DNA from 3 places in the Bradyrhizobium sp. CCBAU 53421 genome. Region 1 is predicted to be linked to each of the others. Evidence: predicted binding sites of a transcription regulator. Region 1 holds the regulator's gene; each other region holds the start of a gene.

Region 1 (8,004 bases):
CGCTGCGCCGGGTCGAGGAGATGCGCGCCGACTTCGTCGCCAATGCCAGCCATGAGCTGCGCACGCCGCTCGCCGCGTTGTCCGGCTTCATCGACACGCTGCAGGGGCCGGCGCGCGAGGACGCCCGAGCGCGCGAGCGCTTCCTCGGCATCATGCACACCCAGGCCACCCGCATGGCGCGGCTGATCGACGACCTGCTGTCGCTGTCGCGGGTCGAGCTGTCGGCCCATGTGCGGCCCGAGGCCTCGATCGATATCGTGCCGATCATCCGCCAGGTCGCCGACGGGCTCGAGGCGCTGGCCAGCGAGCGCCAGGTCGAGATTGACGTCGACCTGCCGCAGGCCCCGGTCACGATCGCCGGGGACCGCGAGGAACTGCTGCGCCTGTTCGAGAACCTGATCGAGAACGCCCTCAAATACGGCGCCTCGGGCGGCCGCGTCATAGTGTCGCTCAATCAGGCCGTTTCGGGCGCATCGGGTGAGGGGAGCCCCGAAATCCGTGTCATGGTACGGGATTTCGGCCCCGGCATCGCCCCGGAGCACCTGCCGCGGCTGACCGAGCGCTTCTACCGCGTCGACGTCGGCGACAGCCGTAACCAGGGCGGAACCGGCCTCGGATTATCGCTGGTGAAACATATTCTTAACCGTCATCGCGGGCGTCTTGTGATCGAGAGCGTGCCGAGGAATGGCGCGACTTTTACCGCCTGTTTTCCCCGGCCGAAGACCCCGTTGCTGACCCAAAGCTAAGTATTTTCAGCTGCTTAGAGCTGTCATCCAACTGTCATCCAACCTTCGTAAAAGCAGCACCGACCGCTCCTAGATGGACCGGCGTGAGCGCGATCGGGCGCGTTCGGCGCTTCGCTCACAAGATGGAGACCACCCCATGAATTTCATCAAAGCAATCGTCGCTGCCGGCATGGTGGCCGCTTCGACGTCGGCCTTCGCTGCCGATATTACCGGCGCGGGCGCGACGTTTCCGTTCCCGATCTATTCGAAGTGGGCTGACGCCTACAAGAAGGAGACCGGCAACGGTCTGAACTATCAGTCGATCGGCTCCGGCGCCGGCATCAAGCAGATCCAGGCCAAGACCGTGACCTTCGGCGCCACCGACGCGCCGCTCAAGGCCGAGCAGCTCGAAAAGGACGGCCTGGTTCAGTGGCCGATGGTGATGGGCGCGATCGTTCCGGTCGTGAACGTCGAAGGCGTCAAGCCGGGCGATCTCGTGCTCTCGGGCGAAGTGCTCGGCGACATCTATCTCGGCAAGATCACCAAGTGGAATGACGCCGCGATCGCCAAGCTCAATCCGAAGCTGACCCTGCCGGGCGACGCCATCACCGTCGTGCGCCGTTCGGATGGTTCGGGCACCACCTTCAACTTCACCGACTACCTCTCCAAGTCGAATGCCGACTGGAAGTCCAAGGTCGGTTCGGGCACCGCGGTCGAGTGGCCGGTCGGCGTCGGCGCCAAGGGCAACGAAGGTGTTGCCGGCAACATCAGCCAGACCAAGAACGCGATCGGCTATGTCGAATACGCCTATGCCAAGCAGAACAAGCTGACCTACACCGCGCTGGTCAACAAGGCCGGCAAGACCGTGCAGCCGACCATCGGTGCCTTCCAGGCCGCCGCGTCGAACGCCGACTGGGCCAAGGCCCCCGGCTACTACGTGATCCTGACCGACCAGCCGGGCGAAGCCTCCTGGCCGATCACCGCGGCGACCTTCATCCTGATGCACAAGGACTCGACCGACAAGGCGGCCTCGCAGGAAGCGCTCAAGTTCTTCAAGTACGCCTTCGAGAAGGGCGACAAGGCGGCCGAAGAGCTCGACTACATCCCGATGCCGGACTCGGTCGTCAAGCTGATCGAGAAGACCTGGTCCTCGGACATCAAGAGCTAAGTCCGACGCTTCGAACAAAGCCTGTGCCGCCTCCTGAGCGCGGCACAGGCTGAGCGACCAAGACCCGGGCTCCGTCACCGCCGCAAGAAGGGCGGCCGGAGCCCGGGATTCGCGCCCCGGGAGGCGCAACCGGAACGACGCCCGGCCTTATGCGTCAGATGAAGATCGCTCCGGGGGCGTGGCGGTTTGTGCAGGTTTCAAATAAAAAAGAGGGGATTGGCGTGGCAGACATGGCTGTTCAGAGCGATGTAATGGAAGCCGCCGGACCTTATGATCGCGCCAAGGCCCTCAGCGCTTTCAAGCTTGGTGATCTCACCTTCTATTGGATCACCCGCGTCTCGGCGATCTCGGTCCTGTTGATCCTCGGCGGCATCATCCTGTCGCTGATCGTTGGCGCCTGGCCGGCGATGAAGGAATACGGTTTTGCCTTCCTCTGGACGCAGCGCTGGGCGCCCTCGGCCGATCCGCCGGTGCTCGGTGCGCTCGGCCCGATCTACGGCACGCTGATCACCTCCGTCATCGCGATGCTGATCGCCATTCCGGTCGGCATCGGCATCGCCGTGTTCCTCACCGAGCTCTGCCCGCAAATGCTGCGCCGACCGATCGGCATCGCCATCGAGCTGCTCGCCGGCATCCCCTCGATCATCTACGGCATGTGGGGCTTCTTCGTGCTGGGCCCGTTCCTCGCCAACACGTTCCAGCCCTTCATGATCCGGCTGTTCGAGGGCGTCCCGGTGCTGGGCGCGGTATTCGCCGGCCCGCCGTCCTATCTCAGCTTGTTCAACGCCGCGCTGATCCTTGCCATCATGGTGCTGCCCTTCATCACGGCGATCTCGGTCGACGTGTTCAAAACCGTGCCGCCGGTCCTGAAGGAGGCCGCCTACGGCATGGGCTGCACCACCTGGGAAGTCGTTCGCAGCGTCGTGATCCCCTACACCCGGGTCGGCGTGATCGGCGGCATCATGCTGGCGCTCGGCCGCGCGCTCGGCGAGACCATGGCGGTGACCTTCATCATCGGCAACTCGTTCCGGATCTCGTCGTCGATCTTCGCGCCGGGCACCACGATCTCGGCGGCGATCGCCAGCGAATTCGCCGAGAGCGACGGCCTGCACCAGTCCGGCCTGATCCTGCTCGGCCTCCTGCTGTTCGTGCTGACCTTCTTCGTGCTCGCCGGCGCGCGGCTGATGCTGATGCGGCTCGAAAAGAAGGCGGGGAAGTAACGCCATGAACCCGATCTACAAATCCCGCCGCCGCAGCGACATCGTCATTCGCGCATTGTGCGTCGGTGCGGCGCTGTTCGGCGTCACCTGGCTGGCGCTGATCCTGATCACGCTGCTCTACAACGGCCTTGCCGGCCTCAGCGTGCAACTGTTCACCCAGAACACGCCGCCGCCCGGCTCGACCGATGGCGGCCTGCTCAACGCCATCGTCGGCTCGGTCATCATGACCGTGATCGGCGTCGGCATCGGCGCGCCGCTCGGCCTGTTCGCCGGCACTTACCTCGCCGAATACGGCAAGCACGACAAGCTCACCTCGGTGATCCGCTTCATCAACGACATCCTGCTCAGCGCGCCGTCGATCATCATCGGCCTGTTCATCTACGGCGCGGTGGTGGTGCCGATGCGCGGCTTCTCGGCGATCGCAGGCAGCCTCGCGCTCGCCGTGATCGTGATCCCGGTCGTGCTGCGCACCACCGAGGACATGCTGCTGCTGGTGCCCAATCCGCTGCGCGAGGCGGCCTCGGCGCTTGGCCTGCCGCGTTCGCTGGTGATCAAGCGGATCGCTTATCGTGCGGCCCGATCGGGTCTGATCACCGGCGTGCTGCTGGCGACCGCCCGCGTCGCCGGTGAAACCGCGCCGCTGCTGTTCACCGCGCTGTCGAACCAGTTCTTCAGCTGGGACTTGACCAAGACGATGGCCAACCTGCCGGTGACCATCAACAACTTCGTGCAGAGCCCCTACGCCTACTGGAAAGAGCTGGCGTGGAGCGGCGCATTGCTCATCACCTTCACCGTGCTCGCGTTGAATATCGGCGCGCGTATCCTTGGTGCCGAAAGGGCCGCAAAATGACCGAGCTTTCTGTCTCCACGACTGCCGCGGGCCACGTTCCCCAGGTTCCGCTTCCGGAAGCGCCGCCGAAAGTCACGGTGCGCAACCTCAACTTCTATTACGGCGAGCACCACGCGCTGAAGAACATCAACCTGACGCTCGGCACCAACCGCGTCACGGCGTTCATCGGCCCGTCGGGCTGCGGCAAGTCGACCCTGCTGCGCATCTTCAACCGGATGTATGATCTTTATCCGGGCCAGCGCGCGGTCGGCCAGCTGATGCTGGACCAGACCAACATTCTCGATCCCAAGCTGGACCTCAATCTGCTGCGCGCGCGGGTCGGCATGGTGTTCCAGAAGCCGACGCCGTTCCCGATGACGATCTACGAGAACATCGCCTTCGGCATCCGCCTCTACGAGAAGATCTCGAAGTCCGAGATGGACGACCGGGTCGAGAAGGCGCTGCGCGGCGGCGCGCTGTGGAACGAGGTCAAGGACAAGCTGAACGCCTCCGGCCTGTCGCTCTCCGGCGGCCAGCAGCAGCGCCTGTGCATTGCGCGCACCGTGGCGGTGCGTCCCGAGGTGATCCTGTTCGACGAGCCGTGCTCGGCGCTCGATCCGATCTCGACCGCCAAGGTCGAGGAGCTGATCCAGGAGCTCTCCGAGGACTACACGATCGCGATCGTCACCCACAACATGCAGCAGGCGGCGCGCGTCTCCGACAAGACCGCCTTCATGTATCTCGGCGAGCTGATCGAGTTCGACGACACCAACAAGATCTTCACCTCGCCGAGCGATCGACGCACCCAGGACTACATCACCGGCCGGTTCGGCTGAGGAGAGAGATGATGGCTTCTGAACATACCGCCAAGGCATTCGACAGCGACCTGCAGGAATTGACCCGCCTGGTCGCCGAGATGGGCGGGCTCGTCGAGCGGATGATCACCGAGTCGGTCGATGCGCTGATCCGGCGCGACGTCGCGCTCGGCAAGCGCGTGGTCGCGGCCGACATCGAAATCGACAATCTGCAGCGCGTCATCGAAGAGCGCGCGGTGCTGACGATCGCCCGCCGCCAGCCGATGGCTATCGACCTGCGCGAGATCGTCAGCGCGATGCGCGTCGCGACCGACCTCGAGCGGATCGGCGACCTCGCCAAGAACATGGGCAAGCGCGTCGCGGCGCTGGAGAGCGATTTCCAGCCGCTGAAGCTGATCCGCGGCCTCGAGCACATGACCGACCTCGTGCTGTCGCAGGTCAAGTCGGTGCTCGACGCCTATGCCGCGCACGATCTGCCGGCGGCGATGAACGTCTGGAAGGGCGACGAGGAGGTCGATGCGATCTGCACCTCGCTGTTCCGCGAGCTGCTGACCTACATGATGGAGGACCCGCGCAACATCTCGTTCTGCATCCATCTGATGTTCTGCGCCAAGAACATCGAGCGGATCGGCGATCACGCCACCAACATCGCCGAGACCGTGTTCTACATGATCGAGGGCCAGCAGATCACCGACAAGCGCCCGAAGGGCGACATGACCAACTTTGCCACCACGGTGCCGGGCAACTAGGTGTGCGATCCGCGACAAGCCGCTTGCGCGGAGATTATGCTGAAGGAAGTAGGCGTTTCGGTTTGCGTCAGGGCAACGGATCACCACAGAGAAAGAACTTAGACCGATGAGCGCACGCATTCTGGTAGTCGAAGACGAGGAAGCGCTGACGACGCTGTTGCGCTACAACCTCGATGCGGAAGGCTACGATGTCGAAACGGTGGGGCGCGGCGACGATGCCGATACCCGCCTGAAGGAGCGCGTTCCCGACCTCGTGGTGCTGGACTGGATGCTGCCGGGCCTGTCCGGCATCGAGCTGTGCCGCCGCCTGCGGGCACGGCCCGAGACCAAGCAGCTTCCGATCATCATGCTGACCGCGCGCGGCGAGGAGAGCGAGCGCGTGCGCGGGCTTGCCACCGGCGCCGACGACTACATCGTCAAGCCGTTCTCGGTGCCGGAATTGCTGGCGCGGGTGAAGGGCCTGCTGCGTCGCGCGAGCCCGGAGCGGCTAGCGACCGTCTTGACCTATGGCGACATCGAGCTCGATCGCGAGAAGCGCCGCGTGGCGCGCTCGGGCCGTCCGATCGATCTCGGGCCGACCGAGTATCGGCTGCTCGAATTCTTCCTCGAGCATCCCGGCCGCGTGTTCAGCCGCGAGCAGCTGCTCGACAGTGTCTGGGGCCGCGACATCTATATCGATGAGCGTACCGTCGACGTGCATATCGGCCGCCTGCGCAAGCTGCTCAATCCGGGCCGCGAGCAGGATCCGATCCGCACCGTGCGCGGCGCCGGCTACGCGCTCGACGACCGCTTCGCGAAGGCCGAGCCGCAGCCGTAAGGCTGTGCGGCAATCTCAAGCCGCACCGGTGTCGTCCCGGCGAAAGCCGGGATCCATAACCACGAATGGGTGTTGTTAGAAAGCCGTCTGGCCGCTTGCCGATTGCGTCGGCCGCGGCGTATGCGTCCCGGCCTTCGCCGGGACGACACCGGTGATGCAGCCGGGCTACGCGTCTCACAAAAAAATCCCCGCTTCCGCGGGGATTTGTTTTTGCAGTCCAGGCTGGTTTCCCGAGTGCTACTTGATTTGTGGCTTTGCCGACGGCCGGCGGCGATCGGCAGCGGGCTGGTAGGCGACGCGCGAGTGATGCGCGCAATAGGGCAGGCCGGCGAGCGCCTTGCCGCCGCAGAAGAAGAATTCCGGGCTCGAGGGATCGCCGACCGGCCAGTGGCAAGTGGCCTCGTTGAGCTCGAGCAGCGACAGCCGCTGGCTCATCGGCACCACGTTGTCGAAGGAGATCGGATCCGGCTCCATCTCGACCTCGAAGGCATGGGCGAGCGCGGTGTTGCCGCGCGAGACCGGGCGAGCCACCCGCATCATATGCTGGGCGGGGCGCGCCTTGCGCTGCCGCGGAGCAGCCGTGGAGGGGGCCTTGGCGCGGCCGGAGAGGCCGAGCCGATGCACTTTGCCGATCACGGCATTTCGCGTCACATTGCCAAGTTCCGCTGCGATCTGGCTGGCCGAGAGGCCAGACTCCCAGAGCTTCTTCAGCTGCTCGACGCGATCGTCGGACCAGGTCAATACAGTCATCGCATTCTTCCTTTCGCATGGCGCCGGCCAGTCATTGGAGCGGCGCTGCGAGCCAAATCTGGACAAATATCCCTGCGGCCAGAATCCCTTAGCCCTCGCCGGGCACGGTGTTGCGCCCGAACGTTTACGCGAGACACAAAGGCTACTTAGAGGGTCCAGTACTGCCGCACGAGATGTCGTACCCGACAGGCCAAACGCTACAATATGGCGTGACTCAGGCGCAAGAGTCCGCGGCCGTGCGTCCACATGTTCCCACACAGTTAAGCATTGCTGTGAGGCTTTTCCACCGCACCGGAATGCCCCGGATTGCGCCGGTTTCGCATTGCAGGAAGGGCGGTTCGTGACGATTGACACCGACTGACCGCAGCATAGAATGCCCGCCACGTGCCGCCCGCAAAGGCGGCCGTTTTGTTTTCCGAAGCTGGCCGTTGCTGCGCTGGCGTCAAGGCGCGCGGCAATTGTCGGCTTGAAACCGGCAGTGAACGCCATGACCAACAGCGCCTCGTCGCATCTGCTCCCCGTCTTCGCCCGGGTCGATCTCGGCTTCGAGCGCGGTGAGGGCGCCTGGCTGATCGCAACCAACGGCGACCGCTATCTCGATTTCACCTCGGGCGTCGCAGTGAACGCGCTCGGACATGCGCATCCGCATCTGGTCAAGGCGTTGCAGGAGCAGGCGACCAAGCTGTGGCACATGTCGAACCTGTTCAAGAGCCCGGACGGCGAGGTGCTGGCCGCGCGGCTGTGCGAGCAGAGCTTTGCCGACTTCGTGTTCTTCTGCAATTCCGGCGCGGAAGCGATGGAGGGCGTGATCAAGCTGGTCCGCCACCATCACTTCTCGAAGGGGCATGGCGAGCGCTATCGCATCATCACTTTCGAAGGCGCCTTCCATGGCCGCACGCTGGGGACGCTGGCTGCGACCGGCTCGGCGAAA
Region 2 (8,004 bases), 1.5 Mb from region 1:
CGGTGCGATCCGCCGGCTGCTGCCGGTCGGTCACGTCACCGGCAGCTACTGGCTGGTTCATCCCCCGGGCGCGCAGCGCAATCGCGCGCTGCAGACATTCAAGAAGTGGTTGCTGGCCGAACTCGCGGCGCCGAATTAACTCGCCTGCAAGGGCCAGCTGCCGATGATCCGGAAGCGCGATGCGCCATCCGTTTGCTTGAACAGCGCGATGCGGTCGATCGCGAGCGTCGCAAGTTCGATCGCCGCGAACCGCTCGCGCAGCCGCGCCACGATCGGGCCGCGCCGCTCCTCGCTCAGCCGTCCGGTCAGCGTCATGTGGAAGCGGAATTCCTCCATGACGTACGGATAGCCCCAGCGATCGAGATAGTCGCGCTGCCGCTCCGTGAGCCGATCGGGCTTGCGCCGTGCGCGATCTTCCGGCGTGAGCGGCGCACGAAACGTGTCGAATTCGGTGACGCAGTCGGCGGCAAGCTGGTGCAGATCATCCGAGCGGCTTGCCGGGATCACGGCGATGAAGCCGCTGATGGTATCGACCACAGGCGCGATCACCGGGATGCGCCGGGCGCGGCCGGCGAAGGCAGCGCAGGCGTCGAGCAGCTCGGCCTCGCTCTTGCCTTCGGCGAGCGCGGTCGGTGCCTTCAGCGTGGCGTGAAAACCGTATTTGCGCGGGTCTTCCGTCACCTCGCGCCAGTCGGGCGCGACGCCGGCGGGAAACGGCAGGTCGTCGCCCGACACGGCGTCATAGCCGAGCAGCGTCGAGCCGAAGCGGTGCAGGGCGCTGTCGGAGGACGGCGCATAATAGATCGCGTAGCGCGGAGTGTTGGCCATGGCGGCAGAATAGGTCCTGACTATGCTGCCGCAACCGTCTTGCGCGGCGCGAGGGAATGGGCGAGGCAGCTCGCGTCCGCCAGATGCACCAGCCGTCCCGCCGCGATCACGGCGATGATGCGCGGCCGCAGCGGCACCTTGTCGTCGACGATGATGATGTCGGCGCGACGGCCTGCGGCGAGCACGCCGCGATCGGTAAGCCCCGCCGCACGTGCCGGCGCGGACGAGATCAGGTCCCAGGCCTTGGTGAGCGGCAGGATGCCTTCGGCCGCGAGGCGGAATGCGGCGAGCAGTTGCGCCGGATAATAATAGTCCGACGCCAGCACCGAGCAGAGGCCTTGTGCGATCATGTCGGATGCCTTGGTCCAGCCGGTGTGGCTGCCGCCACGCACCACATTGGGCGCGCCGAACACAATGAAGTCGCCGGCGGCGGCGGCATCGCGCGCGGTCTCCTCATTGACGGGGAATTCGGCGATCACGGCGCCCAGCGCGCGAAACTCCTGGCGCATCCCCGGGCTGTTGTCGTCATGCGAGAGCATCCGAATATCAGCCGCGCGTGCAGCGGCAGCCAGCCGCGCGATCGAGGCAGGTACCTCCTGACGACGCGCGACGACCCGGTCGAGCATGTCGTTGACGGCCTCGAGCGAGAGCCCGGCGCGTTCGGCGAGCTGGTTGCGCTTCTTCGGCTTGACGTTGCTGTGGTCGTTGAAGGCGAACAGGTCGATGCGGCCTTCGGTGAGCCACTGAATGATCTCGGCCTCGGCCTCCAGATTGTGGGTCTCGTGGCGCAGATGGAAGCGGGTATCGGCGGCGAGCTGCGGCCGCAGCGCCTCGATCGCATCGAGCAGCTTGCGGGCATTGTCGGCGCTGCGCAGGCCGGGCTCCCACGACCAGGTCGTGCCATGGAACACGGTGGTGATGCCGTTGGCGATCGCCTGCCGGTCGCTGTCGAGCAGCGCCACGTCGGTCGGGAAGTCGACGCCGGGGCGCGGCATCATCTGTCGCTCGAACGCATCGCCGTGCAGATCGATGACGCCGGGCAGCACCAACAGGCCGCCGGCATCGATGTGAAGCGCGGCGCGGCCTTGCTCGGCGTCGAGCGCGCCGATGTCGCGGCCTGCAGTCCGCAGCGAGGTCTCGACCAGGGTACCGTCAACCAGCGTGCGTCCGCCTTCGATGAAAATGTCGGTCACGATGCGGCGCTCCATTGCTTGTTCTCTGATTGGGATACGGCCTCGGCCTCATACTTGTCGAGGAATTCCTCGACCGCGAGCTTGCGGAAGTCGGGCAGCACACGACGAAGTGTTTCGTGATCCCAGTCCCACCACGCCAGCGCGGCAAGGCGATCCGCTGTTGTCTCCGAAAAGCGCCGCTTCACCGGGCGCGCCGGATTACCGGCAACGATGGTGTAGGCGGGGACATCCTTGGTCACGATCGCGCCGGCGGCGACCACAGCGCCGGTTCCGATGTTCCGGCCCGGCAGCAGGATCGCGCCATGACCGATCCAGACGTCATGGCCGATATGCACGTGATGCGCACGTCGCCAGTTGAAGAACTCGGTGTCGTCGCTCTCGCCGGGAAAATAAGCGCTGGCGCGGTAGGTGAAATGCGCCTGCGTCGCGCGATGCATCGGGTGGTTGCCGGGATTGATGCGGGTCATCGCCGCGATCGAGCAGAACTTGCCGATCGAGGTGTAGGTGATCTGGCTGTCGTTCACGACGTAGGAATAGTCGTCCATGCTGACTTCAAGCAGGATCGTGCGTGCGCCGACCTCGGTATATTTGCCGAGCTTGCTCTCGCGCACCGACGCAGTCGGGTCGATCGTCGGCACAACCGAGAGTGTCTTTCCGGCCATTTGGGCCTCCGCAAATCTTCAAGAATCTTGGGTTTCCGGGGGATGCGCGCTCGTCATCGGGACGCTTGATGACAACATCATGACGTTGCGATGACGGCAACGGAGCGACATGGGAGGGGTGTGGACGATCGCCGCACCGCAGCGCAACCGTCACATAACTGTAAAACGCCGGGGATAGCGATGGCCCAACGCGACGCGGTTGGAGCATTACATGCTGGTGGTGGAAGGTTTGACGTGCCGGTTCGGCACAAAAGCCGCAGTCGACAACGCATCCTTTTCGATCGCGCCGGGCAGCTTTGTCGGCGTGATCGGCCGCTCCGGTGCCGGCAAGTCGACCTTGCTGCGGATGATCAACCGTCTCGCCGATCCGACCTCCGGCCGTATCTTGTTTGAAGGCACCGACGTGACCGCGCTGCGCGGCAAGGCGCTGCGGCAGTGGCGGGCGCGCTCTGCGATGATCTTCCAGCAGTTCAACCTCGTCGGCCGTCTCGATGTGCTGACCAACGTGCTGATGGGCCGGCTTGCCCAGATCCCGTCCTGGCGCTCGCTGGCGCAGGTCTGGCCGGAGCAGGACCGGGCGCTGGCGCTGTCGGCGCTCGAGCAGTTCGACATCGCCCAGTTGGCGGCGCAGCGCGCCGACCAGCTCTCCGGCGGCCAGCAGCAGCGGGTCGCGATCGCCCGCGCGCTGGTGCAGGAGCCCGACATCATTCTTGCCGACGAGCCGATCGCCTCGCTCGATCCGCGCAACACCAAGATCGTGATGGATGCGCTGCTGCGCATCAACAAGCATTTCGGCATCACGGTGCTCTGCAACCTGCACTCGCTCGACCTCGCGCGGACCTATTGCGACCGGCTGGTCGGCATGGCGGCGGGGCGCGTGGTGTTCGACGGCGCCCCCGCGGCGCTGACCGACCATATCGCCCGCGAGCTCTATGACCTCGAGGCCAATGACGTCATCGGCGCGGCGCCGCTGCCCGTGCCCGACGGCGCAACTGCTCCGGCGCTCGGCACCGCTGCCGCGGCCTGAGCCGCGCGCATTTTTCAATCTGCGAGGCCGGGCGTCTTGCCCGGCCAACAGGTGTAACCACAAAAGAGGGGTAGTCATGATCACTCGTCGCATCGTTCTGGCCGGCGCTGCCGCGCTGGCATTCGCCGGTTCGGCGTCCGCACAGGACTGGAAGGCAAAATATCCGGAGCTCACCTTCGCGGTGGTGCCGGCCGAGAACGCCTCCGGCGTCACCGAGCGCTGGACGCCGTTCGTGGCGTACCTGTCGAAGGAGCTGGGCGTGAAGGTCACGCTGCGCATTGCCAACGACTACGCCGCCGTCATCGAAGGTCAGCGCGCCGGCAACATCCAGATCGCCAGCTACGGCTCGGCCTCGTTCTCTCGCGCGCGCTTGACCGGCGTCAAGACCGACGCGTTCGCCAACGACATCAACGCCGACGGTTCGACCGGCTATTACTCGGTGTTCTTCGTCAAGGCATCGAGCCCGTACAAGACGATCGAGGACCTGAAGGGCAAGAACCTCGGCCTGGTCGATCCGAACTCGACGTCCGGCAACAACGTGCCGCGCTTCGAGCTCAACAAGATGGGCATCGCGAACGCCGAAGGTTATTTCGGCAAGGTCGTGTTCACCGGCAGCCACGAGAACGCCGTCCTGGCGCTGTCGCAGGGAACGGTCGATGTGGCCGCCAACCAGTGGACCAACGAGGACGATTCCACGCTCGCCCAGATGCTGACCAAAGGCATGCTGAAGAATGCCGACGGCTCGGCGATGAAGAAGGATGATTTCCGCATCATCCACAAGTCGGCGCTGATCATCAACGGTCCCTATGCGTACAACACCGATCTTCCGGAGGACCTGAAGGCTGCGATCGCAAAGGCCTTCTTCGAAGCTCCGACCAAGGACAAGGCGGCTTTCGACCGTCTCTCCGACGGCCAGAAGAAGGGCTTCCATCCCGCCACCACCAAGGATTGGGACGGCACCATCGAGTTGATCAAGTTCGTCGACGGTTTGCGCAAGAAGGCGAGCTGATCGCACCACGGAGACGTGCGGAGCCGGGTTTTCCAAACCCGGCTCTTTCCGTTTAACCCCAGGCTCGACTGACAGAACGATGGCAACGGCCGTATCCATTCTTCCGGCCCAGCAATTGGCGGCGCTGGAAGACACGTACCGCAAGGCGGTTGCGCGCAAGCGGCTGAAGGCCGCGCTGGCCACCGCGGCGTTCTGCGCGGTCCTGATGGTCGCAGCCTTCGGCGCCGAAGTGAACCTGCGCACGCTGTTCAGCTATTTCGGCAACTTCGTCAGCTATTTCGACCGCATCCTGACGCTGGATTCCGGCGCGCGGGTCTGGACCGATCCCGCCGAATGGTTCTGGGGGTGGCACAAGTGGCTGAAGATGCTCGGCGAGACGATCCTCATCAGCTATGTCGGCACGCTGACCGGTGCCGTGTTTGCGTTCGCGCTGAATTTCTTCGCCGCCCAGAACACCTCGCCGGGACCGTGGGTGCGCTTCATCGTCCGTCGCCTCTTGGAATTCGCCCGCACCGTGCCCGGCATCGTGTTCGCGCTGATCTTCGTGATCGCGTTCGGCCTCGGCCCGATGGCCGGCGTGCTGGCGATCGCGATCCACACCACCGGGGCGCTCGGCAAGCTGTTCGCCGAGATCGTCGAGAATGCCGACATGAAGCCGGTCGAGGGCATCCGCTCCACCGGCGCGAGCTGGCTGTCCTGCATGCGCTTTGCGATCCTGCCGCAGGTCTCGGCAGGCTACGCTAGCTACGCGCTGCTGCGCTTCGAGATCAATGTCCGCGAGGCGTCGGTGATGGGCTTTGTCGGCGCCGGCGGCATCGGCCAGGAGCTCGTGGTCGCGATCCGCAAGTTCTATTATTCCGACGTCAGCGCCATCCTCGTCACCATCATCGTCACCGTCTTCATCATCGACATCTCGACCGGCTGGCTGCGCGGCCGGCTGTTCGGCAAGGAGACCCGCCGATGAGCCAGATGCCGAGGCCGGACACCACGGAACTGCGCGCGAAATATCCCGGCGTGTTCGACCGTCCGGCGTCGGCCCGCCTGGCGCTACCGGCGATGATCGCGGCGGCGCTCGCGATCTTCGTCTACGGCCTTGTCGATCTCGATTTCTCGGCGACCAAGCTGATCACGGGCATGAGCCAGCTCGGCTGGATCACCATGATGATGATCCCGCCGAACCCGGGCTCGTCGTTCCCGCTCTACATGCAGGCGCTGGGCGAGACGCTGTCGATCGCGCTGCTCGGCACCACGCTCGCGGCGGTGCTGGCGCTGCCGGTCAGCCTCCTGGCGGCGCGCAACATCATTCCCTCGAACCTGATCCGTTTTCCGGTGCGCCGCTTCCTGGATTCGATCCGCGGCGTCGACACGCTGATCTGGGCGCTGGTCTGGATCAACGTCGTCGGCCTCGGCCCGTTCGCCGGCGTGCTGGCGATCATGGTCTCCGACTTCGGCGCGTTCGGAAAGCTGTTCTCCGAGGCGATCGAGGCGGCGGATCGCAAGCAGGTCGAGGGTATCCGCGCCTCCGGCGGCAATGCGCTGCATGAAATCCGCTTCGGCCTCTTGCCGCAGGTGCTGCCGGTGATCGCCGGACAGGTGCTCTATTTCATAGAATCGAACACGCGTTCGGCCACCATCATAGGCATCGTGGGCGCCGGCGGCATCGGGCTGCAACTCGCCGAGCAGATCCGGGTCTTGGAATGGCAGAAGGTGTCGTTCCTGATCCTGATGATCCTGATCGCGGTCGCCGCGATCGACTTCATCTCGAGCAAGTTGCGCTTTGCCATCATCGGTCAAAGGGCGGTGGTGTAGCCTAGGCGACTTGCGGGGCGCCTCGATGTTTCTACGGCGCTATGCGCTGCGACCGAGAAGATGCGCGACGGAGCGCCAGGCGTGATGCGCGAGTGCTTCGAGGCGCCGTACGGCATCGACGCGAGCGATTGCTTCGTCCGCGGTCGCCGTTCCACTCGCCACTGAGGCGAGCGTAACCTTGCGGTGGTCTGCTGCAGGGTCGTCAGCGCGAACAGCACCAGCGCGAACCCCGCAAGGACTGCTCCCGCTGCGGATACACGGCCACCGCCCAACAGTTTGATCAATGCGCCGACGAAAATCATCGGGAGTGCCGCGGCCGTGAGGGAGACGCGAACGCCGATCAGCGCAACGAGCCAGCCGGTTCGCGTGGTTCCGACATTCGGCGGTCATGACGCTCATGCCAAGCAGGAACAGACCAACTCCACCGAGGACCGAAATCGCCGTCGACATCGTGCTCTCTTCGCAGTGCACCGACAATTGGACCAATCAAGCTAAAGCAGCGGCCCCTTGAAGTCAGCACAGGATGAGGATTTGTCATCCGGCGGATCAAGCGACGGCTTTTTGGTCGCACGGATCGAACTCAGAAGAGCGCGGCAGACAGGCTTGCGGCGAGTCCTTGTTCGAGACACATGCGACAATGCCGTTTACTCAATTGCACCGAGCGCCAAAAACATCTCGAGATTGTGAAGCTGCGTGCATGATTGGGCGGCAAGAGACTTTCGGGTCTGTGCTAAGTTTCGGCCGTGCATCACGCGCGGAATAGGGGCAGCACTTCGAGCCATCAGGGAGTGTTCAATGTCAGATCTCGTTGCGATCGTGTACCCATCCGAAGTCAAAGCAGAGGAAGTTCGGCAGAAAATACTCAAACTTCAGAACGAGTATCTGATCACGATCAGCGATGCCGTGATCGCAGTCAAAACCGGGGACGCTGTAAAGCTCAATCAGCTTGTGAATACCACCATGACCGGCGCCGCCAGTGGCAGCTTCTGGGGACTGCTGTTGGGGATGGTGTTCCTGAATCCCCTTCTCGGCGTGGCTCTCGGAGCCGGCGCAGGCGCTTTGAGCGGTGCGCTGACCGATTTCGGGATCAGAGACCAGTTCATGAAGGATCTCGCGTCGAAGGTGAAATCGGGAGATGCCGTTCTGTTCCTGCTGATCAAGTCCATGACCTCGGACAAGGTTCTCAATGCGATCAAGGATGCAGGAGGGATCGTCCTGACGACCTCGCTAGATGAAAAGAAGGAGCAGCACCTGCGCGACACGCTCGCAGCCGCAACTCAGGCCAAGGCTGCCTAGGGAGTGAGGCAAAGCCTGGCGCCAGCGTCAAAGCATCGCCGGGAACGGCAGTAGCTGCGCTGTCACGGCAGTCACTGTGGCAGCCGAATGCGCTACAGTTTTGCGTAGGGATCGGTGCGCAACGGCATCGGTCCCTGGGCGGGATCGCCCGCGAAGGAGGCCGGCTGCAGCCATGTGGCT
Region 3 (8,004 bases), 4.3 Mb from region 1:
ACGCGGTGCCGCGCGGTCGCCATGCGGCGGTCGAGGCCGTCGACGACGCCGGGAATCTCGGCCTCGCTGCGGTAGAGCGGCGCAATGATGCCTTCGCGGACCAGCGCCTCGCCCTGCGTCCCGTCGAAGAAGATGGCGTGCGAGATGTGGTCGTCCCAGACCAGCGGCGCCCAGAGGAAGAACACGCTCGGCGGCGGCATCGGCGCGCCCCCGATATCGCGTTCGCCGACGTTGCGCACGCCCCAGGAGCGATCCTTGGTGCCGTAGCACGTGCGATCGTCGACCTTGATCCCGCCGTCGGGGTGGTGCACGACCCCGCTCCAGCGGCCGAACTGGTCGAACCGGGTCGAATCCATCGCGCGGCGGTCGCCCGACCAGAGCGTCTGGCGGGCTTCCTGGATCGCTGCCGTGCGCGCGGAGAAGGTCAGGTCGCAGGCAAGGCCGGTGGCGTTGTCGTCGAGCACGACGCGGGTCCGCAGCATCGGTTCGAGCACCTCGAGCCGGAACGGACCGACCTGCATCTCGGTGCGCTCGATCGGCGCGCGCCGCGAACCGTAGAAGCAGTGCTGCCGTCCGCCGCGCTCCACCACGCTGAAGGCGCAATCGAGGATCTTGCGATGCGGGTAGATCGCAATGCCGATGCCGAAATAATACCCACCGTCGGCGGTGTAGCCATTGAACCAGGTCCGATCATAGACGTTGCGGTCGCTGGTCGAGGGAACCGCGATCGGCTCGGGCGTCTGGTGGATGGGGAAGTCGTCCAGTTTGTTGAGCACGCCGATCCCTTTCGATATTAGCCCCGCCAATATGAAAAACTGTCGTGGTCCAGGGCTTGCGCGCAGGCGCCGCGGGTCATCTTCAGGAACAGTGCGTCGCCGCGCTCGGAGCGCTGCACGCTGAGGGCGGAGACGACGCCCATCATGATGCCATGCAGCGTGTAGCGCCGGTAATCCCGCCAGCACTGATCCCAGCCATAGTCCCGCACGCCGCGGCGGATCAGCTCGGAATGATAGAACCGCACCAGATCGGCTTCATGAAGCCGCCGTTCGGACGGATCGATCCCGGCCGACAGGAAATACGCCACGTCGACGATGCCTGGCCCCACCGTCAGCGTCTGCCAGTCGAGCGTCGCCATTGGACTTGTGTTGCCGCGTACCTCGAACAGCATGTTGTCGAGCCGGAAATCCGCATGCTGCAACGTTCGCGGCGTCGATCGATCGGACTGGTAGCGCGGGATCGCGTCCGGAAGCCGGTCGATCAGGTCGAGGAATTCCGGCTCGATCACACCGTGATATCGCTCCTTGTAGTGACCGATAATGGCGGGCAGCACCGCGCGCAGGTCCCTGCGCCGGCTTGCGGCTACCGTGAAGCATTGCACGGCGTCGAGCGTCGGGTCGTTCCACCGGGGCGCATGCAACGCGGCGGCCTCACGCATCGCGGTCAGGCAGTCGGGAATCGCGCATCCGGCGAGCTGGTCGCCCGGGCGAGCGGGCGCGAGGTCTTCCAGGATGAGCGTGAAGTCGTCGGTGGCCGGATCGATCTCGGCGAGGATAGGCCGCGGGGTGTGAATGTCGACCGTGGCGGCCAGCTCGCGATAGAAGGCGACCTCGCGGACGTAAAGCGTGTGCGCGGAACCGGAACGGCGGCTGTCGGCATCCGTGGCCGGGAATTTGCCGACGACGCTTGCGGGCGCGTTCAGCTCATCGCCGTCATAGGTCAGGTGAAATCGGTAGCTGTCGGCGACGAGGCCATTGCCGACCGCCTTGCAGACGAGATCGACGATCCTGACCTGGTCGATCACGCCGGCTGCGCGCAGCGCCCGCGTCATCCACTCCGGATCGATCCGCGACGGATCGGCCGTGAGCAAACTCATCGGTTTCCTCCCATCCCCGTGCGCCACCACCGTTCCGGCCGGGTCTTGCACGGCTGGATTGAGGACGGGGTGATCGTTGCGCAAATCATACAGGCGCTAGCGGCTTTGGCAAAAGCCACCAGCCGGCCCGTGGGGATATCTCGGGAATTGCGTGGTCGCGTAGGGCGGGTTAGCGTCGGCGTAACCCGCCGCTTCTGGTGGGATGGTGGATTACGCCTCCGGCTAATCCACCCTACGCATTTGTGCCTACCAGCCTTCCAGCACGATCTTGCCGCGCGACTTGCCGCTTTCCAGCAGCGCGTGCGCGCGTTTGAGATTGGCGGCGTTGATGGTGCCGAAGGTCTGGTCGAGGGTGGTGCGCAGCACGCCCTTGTCGATCAGGTCGGCAACGTCGTTGAGCAGATGATGCTGCGCGATCATGTCAGGGGTCTGGAACGACGAGCGCGTGAACATCGATTCCCAATGCACCGACACCGCCTTGCCCTTGAACACGGCGACGTTGAATTCGGCGGGATCGTCGATCAGGCCGAACTTCCCCTGCGGCGCGATGAAATCGGCGATCGACTTGTAGTGCTGGTCGGTGAAGGTGAGGCTGGCGACGAGGCCGATCGGCGGCAACTTCAGTTTCTCGATCTGCTCCTTCATCGGCTGCGAGTGATCGATCACCGCGTGCGCACCGAGATCGAGGCACCACTTCTGAGATTCCGGCCGCGTCGCAGTCGCGACCACCGTCAGCCCGGTGAGGCGGCGCGCCAGCTGGATCAGGATCGAGCCGACGCCGCCGGCGCCGCCGGTGATCAGCAGCGTGCGCGGATCGAGGCTCTTGCCCGGCACCGCGCCGAGCCGGTCGAACAGCAGCTCCCAGGCGGTGATCGAGGTCAGGGGCAGGGCGGCGGCCTGCGCGAAGGACAGCGACGCCGGCTTGTTGCCGACGATGCGCTCATCGACCAGATGAAATTCCGAGTTGGTGCCCTGGCGCAGGATCGAGCCTGCGTAGAACACCTCGTCGCCGGGCTTGAACAGGGAAACGTCGGGCCCGACGGCATCGACCACGCCGGCCGCATCGAAGCCGAGGATCTTGTAGCCGCCGTCGGTCGGCGCTGCGCGCTTGCGCACCTTGTAGTCCACCGGGTTGGCCGAGATGGCCTTCACCGCGACGCGGATGTCGCGCCCCTTGGGTTCGGGCTTGGCGATCTCGAAATCGACGAGCGAATCCGCCGCCTCGATGGGCAGCGATTTTTGGTATCCGACGGCCTTCATGCCTGGTCTCCGTGATGGGCGATTGCCTGCCGTGTTACCTGTCGCGCTGGCGTCCTTTTGGCAAGTACTGTAAAATCAGGGAACTAGTCCCTGTTTGTATACTATTGGGAAATATCCGATGAAACGGAAGAATTTTGCGCGCCGGCCGGGTTGCGCGGTCGAGGCCGCGCTCGACCTGATCGACGGCAAATGGAAGGGCGTGATCCTGTATCATTTGCAGGCCGGCACCCAGCGCTTCGGCGAGTTGCGGCGGCGGATGCCCGGCATCACCCAGCGCATGCTGACCAAGCAGCTCCGGGCGCTGGAGGACGACGGCCTTGTGATCCGCAAGGTCTACGCCGAGGTGCCGCCGCGGGTCGAATATACGCTCTCCGAACTCGGCGAGAGCCTGCGTCCGGTGATCGATATTCTGAAAGCCTGGGGCGAGGGCCATCAGGAACGGCTGTCCTGCGCGCCGGCACCCGAGGTCGTCGTGAAGAAGAAGCGCGCGGCCTGACAATCTGCAGTGGAGAAGGCCGGGAGCGTTGTCGCTTCCGGCCTTCCATCGTTGACGACAGTTCAGATCGCCTCAGAACGCGACCTGCGTGCGCAGCGCGACGGCGTCGAACTTCGAACCGGCATCCACGGGTGAGGTCGCCGAGGCCTGCTTGGCGACGTCGCCATGCAGGTAGTTCAGCATGAAGCGGACGTTGTTGTTGACGTACCAGTTCAGCGCGGCGGTGTAGACGGTCTGCCGTCCACCGGCGACGCCGACGGCCTGGCCGACCTGGTCGTTGAGGTTCATCTGGCTGACGCGGCCCGCAATCTCCCACGCGCCCCAGCCGCCGCCGGCCAGCGAGAACGGATCATGCGGCTTGATACCGCCATAGGAGGCCGTTGACGAGTTGTAGGCGTGGTTCTCGCCGGTCAGCACGTAGCCGACCTGCGCGTATCCGCCGTCGAATTTCAGGCTCGGCGCGCCGAACGGCGGCAGCCCGGTATTCGCGGTGCGGTCGATGTTGAACCAGTAGTATTCGCCCTGCGCGATGAACGGACCGTAGGTCGCCGCCGCCTCGACGCCGTAGACCTGCGCGCCGGAGACGTTGGCGATCGCACCGGTCGAGATCAGTGTGGTCGGATCGATGCGCAGCTCGGGCCGGTCGCTCAGGGTGAGGGTCTGCGCCTGCGTCAGCTGGTTGCGCGGCGGCTGCACCAGCCATTCGGCATCGGCGCCGATATGCACCGAGTAGTCCTTGCCGCTGATCGGATTGCCGGCGACGCGGACCACCGCGCCGTACTGCTCGGATGATCCGGCCGGGGTGACGCTGGAGGCCGAATGAATCTGGCCGGTGGTCGGTCCCGTGGCATAGCCGCCGAGCCAGAGCTGGTCGTTCCACCAGCGGGTACCGATCGCGGAACGGAAGTCGCCGGCCGCGACGTTCTGCGCGATGATGCCGGCCGAGGCGCGCTCCATGAACAGGATGTCGTTGGAGCTGGTCGATTCGTCCATGGTCCAGAGCAGGTCCATGATGCCGGCTTCGATCGCCATCTTGCCGCCAAACGGCTTCAAGCCCGTGTAGCTCAGATAGGCATTCTCGACGCCGGAGGTGCCGCCGCCGGGCAGCGAGCCCGCGGCCGCGCCGCCGAAGCCGTCGGACGAGCCGCCGAAGTCGTAGATCAGCGCGTAATTCCAGTCGCCGAAGAATTTGCCGACGATGCCGATGCGGGCGCGGCGGAGGTTCTCGCCGCTGTCGAGCTTCTGCGGCGAGGTGGCTGCGGTGTTCGGACGATAGTCGTAGCCGCCGACATCCCAGTGCACGCGGCTCGTGATCGCAACGCAGTTCTGTTCATCCGCAGTGCAGATCGTCGGCCGGTTGTTCGGCAGCGTCACCACGACGCCCGACGGCGCGACCGGGCCCTTGACCGGGATCGCGGCGTTGGCGCTTGCGACCCGAGCGGCCTTGGCGTCCGCCGCCTTCGCATTGGCGTTTGCGCTGGCCGCGGTCGCGGTATTGGCATTGGTCTGCTTCTGCAACTTGTCGAGCTTCTGCTCGAGCATCTTGAGCTGCTGCTTCAGCAGCGCGATCTCCGCGTCGCTGCCGCCTCCGGCCGATTGCGCATAGGCCGGCGAGGCGGCGAGCGCCCCCGCAAGGCCGATGGCGATTGCACCAACTTTTGTCGCACCCATTGTGCACCCCTGTTGTGTTTGAATTCCCCACTCACTCACTGAAACGTCCTAGGAGTTGATCGTGACTGACACACGACAGCGCCGCCTGGCATCGCAGTTCCGCTTGTTGTCCGCAGGCAACAAGCGGAGCGGCGCAGTGAGATGACAGTCATCATAGATGCTTGGCGGCGCGCTTCAACGCAGCTCGGGCCGGTTTTGCACCGGTCCGTCGGGGGCCAGTTATCCGGCCGGGCGCCCTTCAATTGCCCGGCGAACACGCCTATATTCCGGCGTTTCCACGAGAGGTGAGAATGCTCCGACCCGTCCGCTTCGCTGCCATATCCGCTCTGTGCACATTGGCTTTCATGGGGAATCATTCCCCGGCCGCAGCTCAGGACCGTCGCGTCCCGGCCTCGCAGGCCGAGCTCCAGTTGTCCTATGCGCCGATCGTGCAGCGGGTGCAGCCGGCGGTGGTCAATGTCTACGCCGCCAAGACGGTGCAGAACCGCAATCCGTTTCTGGACGATCCGATCTTCCGACGCTTCTTCGGCGTCCCGGGGCAGCAGCCCGAGCAGATGCAGCGTTCGCTCGGCTCCGGCGTGATGGTCGACGGCTCGGGCCTCGTGGTCACAAACAATCACGTGATCGAGGGCGCCGACCAGGTGAAGGTCTCGCTCGCCGACAAGCGCGAATACGAGGCCGAGATCGTGCTGAAGGACAGCCGCACCGATCTTGCGGTGCTGCGGCTGAAGGGGACCAACAAGGAGAAGTTCGCCACGCTCGACTTCGCCAATTCGGATCAGCTGCAGGTCGGCGACGTTGTGCTGGCGATCGGTAATCCGTTCGGCGTCGGCCAGACCGTGACGCACGGCATCATCTCGGCGCTGGCGCGTACTCAAGTCGGGATCACGGATTATCAATTCTTCATTCAGACCGACGCCGCGATCAATCCCGGCAATTCCGGCGGCGCGCTGGTCGACATGACCGGGCGGCTCGCCGGCATCAACACCGCGATCTTCTCGCGCTCCGGCGGCTCGCAGGGCATCGGCTTTGCGATTCCCGCCAACATGGTGCGGGTGGTGGTGGCCTCCGCCAAGAGCGGTGGCAAGGCGGTGAAGCGGCCGTGGCTCGGCGCGCGGCTGCAGGCGGTCACGCCGGAGATCGCGGAGACATTGGGGCTGAAGCTGCCGACCGGCGCGCTGGTCGCCAACGTCGCGCCGAACAGCCCGGCGGCGAAGGCCGGGCTCAAACTGTCCGACCTGATCGTCGGGATCGACGGCACGCCGATCGACGATCCCAATGCGTTCGACTACCGCTTCGCGACCCGTCCGCTCGGCGGCAACGCGGAGATCGAGGTGCAGCGCGCCGGCAAGCCGGTGAAGCTCACCGTGCCGCTGGAGACCGCGCCCGATACCAACCGCGACGAGATCGTGCTGACCGCGCGTTCGCCATTCCAGGGCGCCAAGGTCGCCAACATCTCGCCGGCGCTGGCCGATGAGCTGCATCTCGACGCCGGCGCCGAGGGCGTCGTCGTCACCGAGCTCGCCGATGACGGCACCGCCGCCAATGTCGGCTTCCAGAAGGGCGACATCATCCTCGCGGTCAACAACGAGAAGATCGTGCGCACCGGCGACCTCGACAAGGTATCGAAGGCGGGCTCGCGGATCTGGCGCATCACGCTGGTGCGCGGCGGCCAGCAGATCAACGTGACACTCGGCGGATGAGCCCTAAACAACCTCGCGAGGCAAGCAACCTGTTCGCCGCGGCGGGGATGGAGCAGGACGCGCCACACCCGCTGCCGGACCGGCTGCGTCCGCGCACGCTGGCCGACGTGGTCGGCCAGGACCACATCCTCGGCCCCGACGGCGCGCTGACCCGCATGCTGGAGACGCGCACGCTGGGCTCGCTGGTGTTCTGGGGCCCGCCCGGCACCGGCAAGACCACGGTGGCGCGGCTTCTGGCCGACGCCACCGAGCTGCATTTCGAGCAGATCTCCGCGGTGTTCTCCGGCGTCGCCGACCTGAAGAAGGCGTTCGATGCCGCGCGTGCCCGGCGCGAGACCGGCAAGGGCACGCTGCTGTTCGTCGACGAGGTGCACCGGTTCAATCGCGCGCAGCAGGATTCCTTCCTGCCCGTGATGGAGGACGGCACCGTGGTGCTGGTCGGCGCCACCACCGAGAACCCGTCCTTCGAGCTCAACGCGGCGCTCTTGTCGCGTGCCCGCGTGCTGGTGTTTCACTCGCTCGACACCGCGGCGATCGAAAAGCTGTTCGCCAATGCCGAGAAAATCGAGGGCAAGGCGCTGCCGCTCGATGCGGAGGCACGCGCCGTGCTGGTGCGGATGGCCGACGGTGACGGCCGCGCCTCGCTGACATTAGCCGAAGAGGTCTGGCGCGCCGCGCGCAAAGGCGAGGTGTTCAATGCCGAGCAGTTGCAGGCGATCCTGCAGCGCCGCGCCCCGATCTACGACAAGTCGGCCGACGGGCACTACAATCTGATCTCGGCGCTGCATAAATCGGTGCGCGGCTCCGATCCGGATGCGGCGCTGTATTATCTCGCGCGCATGCTCGATGCCGGCGAGGACCCGCTGTTCCTGGCGCGGCGCGTGGTGCGCATGGCGGTCGAGGACATCGGCCTCGCCGATCCGCAGGCGCTGGCGGTCTGCAACGCCGCCAAGGATGCCTATGATTTCCTGGGCTCGCCGGAGGGCGAGCTCGCGATCGCG

What was found. The regulator PhoB, encoded in region 1, activates phosphate uptake and scavenging genes when phosphate is short. The targets are predictions, from matches to a motif close to TGTCATNNANCTGTCAT.
Region 2: the regulator PhoB is predicted to act here: its motif matches at 2,752-2,768, upstream of phnC (phosphonate ABC transporter ATP-binding protein).
Region 3: the regulator PhoB is predicted to act here: its motif matches at 5,362-5,378, upstream of XH92_RS20915 (OprO/OprP family phosphate-selective porin).

What each region holds. Positions count from the first base shown of each region.
Region 1 covers NZ_CP030047.1:8,652,800-8,660,803, reverse strand. The annotation lists gene XH92_RS40110 (ATP-binding protein) at 1-746, shown strand, start outside; gene pstS (phosphate ABC transporter substrate-binding protein PstS) at 883-1,893, shown strand; gene pstC (phosphate ABC transporter permease subunit PstC) at 2,124-3,113, shown strand; gene pstA (phosphate ABC transporter permease PstA) at 3,118-3,963, shown strand; gene pstB (phosphate ABC transporter ATP-binding protein PstB) at 3,960-4,778, shown strand; gene phoU (phosphate signaling complex protein PhoU) at 4,790-5,506, shown strand; gene phoB (phosphate regulon transcriptional regulator PhoB) at 5,613-6,323, shown strand; gene XH92_RS40075 (GcrA family cell cycle regulator) at 6,561-7,073, opposite strand; gene XH92_RS40070 (aspartate aminotransferase family protein) at 7,561-8,004, shown strand, end outside.
Region 2 covers NZ_CP030047.1:7,187,007-7,195,010, reverse strand. The annotation lists gene XH92_RS33815 (LysR substrate-binding domain-containing protein) at 1-139, shown strand, start outside; gene XH92_RS33810 (DUF1045 domain-containing protein) at 136-828, opposite strand; gene XH92_RS33805 (alpha-D-ribose 1-methylphosphonate 5-triphosphate diphosphatase) at 849-2,021, opposite strand; gene XH92_RS33800 (chloramphenicol acetyltransferase) at 2,018-2,683, opposite strand; gene phnC (phosphonate ABC transporter ATP-binding protein) at 2,895-3,710, shown strand; gene phnD (phosphonate ABC transporter substrate-binding protein) at 3,787-4,719, shown strand; gene phnE (phosphonate ABC transporter, permease protein PhnE) at 4,799-5,683, shown strand; gene phnE (phosphonate ABC transporter, permease protein PhnE) at 5,680-6,528, shown strand; partial or broken gene XH92_RS33775 (Na/Pi cotransporter family protein) at 6,717-6,908, opposite strand; gene XH92_RS33770 (DUF1269 domain-containing protein) at 7,324-7,824, shown strand.
Region 3 covers NZ_CP030047.1:4,395,993-4,403,996, forward strand. The annotation lists gene XH92_RS20895 (hypothetical protein) at 1-776, opposite strand, end outside; gene XH92_RS20900 (phosphotransferase) at 794-1,873, opposite strand; gene XH92_RS20905 (zinc-binding alcohol dehydrogenase family protein) at 2,120-3,133, opposite strand; gene XH92_RS20910 (helix-turn-helix domain-containing protein) at 3,252-3,629, shown strand; gene XH92_RS20915 (OprO/OprP family phosphate-selective porin) at 3,702-5,300, opposite strand; gene XH92_RS20920 (DegQ family serine endoprotease) at 5,645-7,003, shown strand; gene XH92_RS20925 (replication-associated recombination protein A) at 7,000-8,004, shown strand, end outside.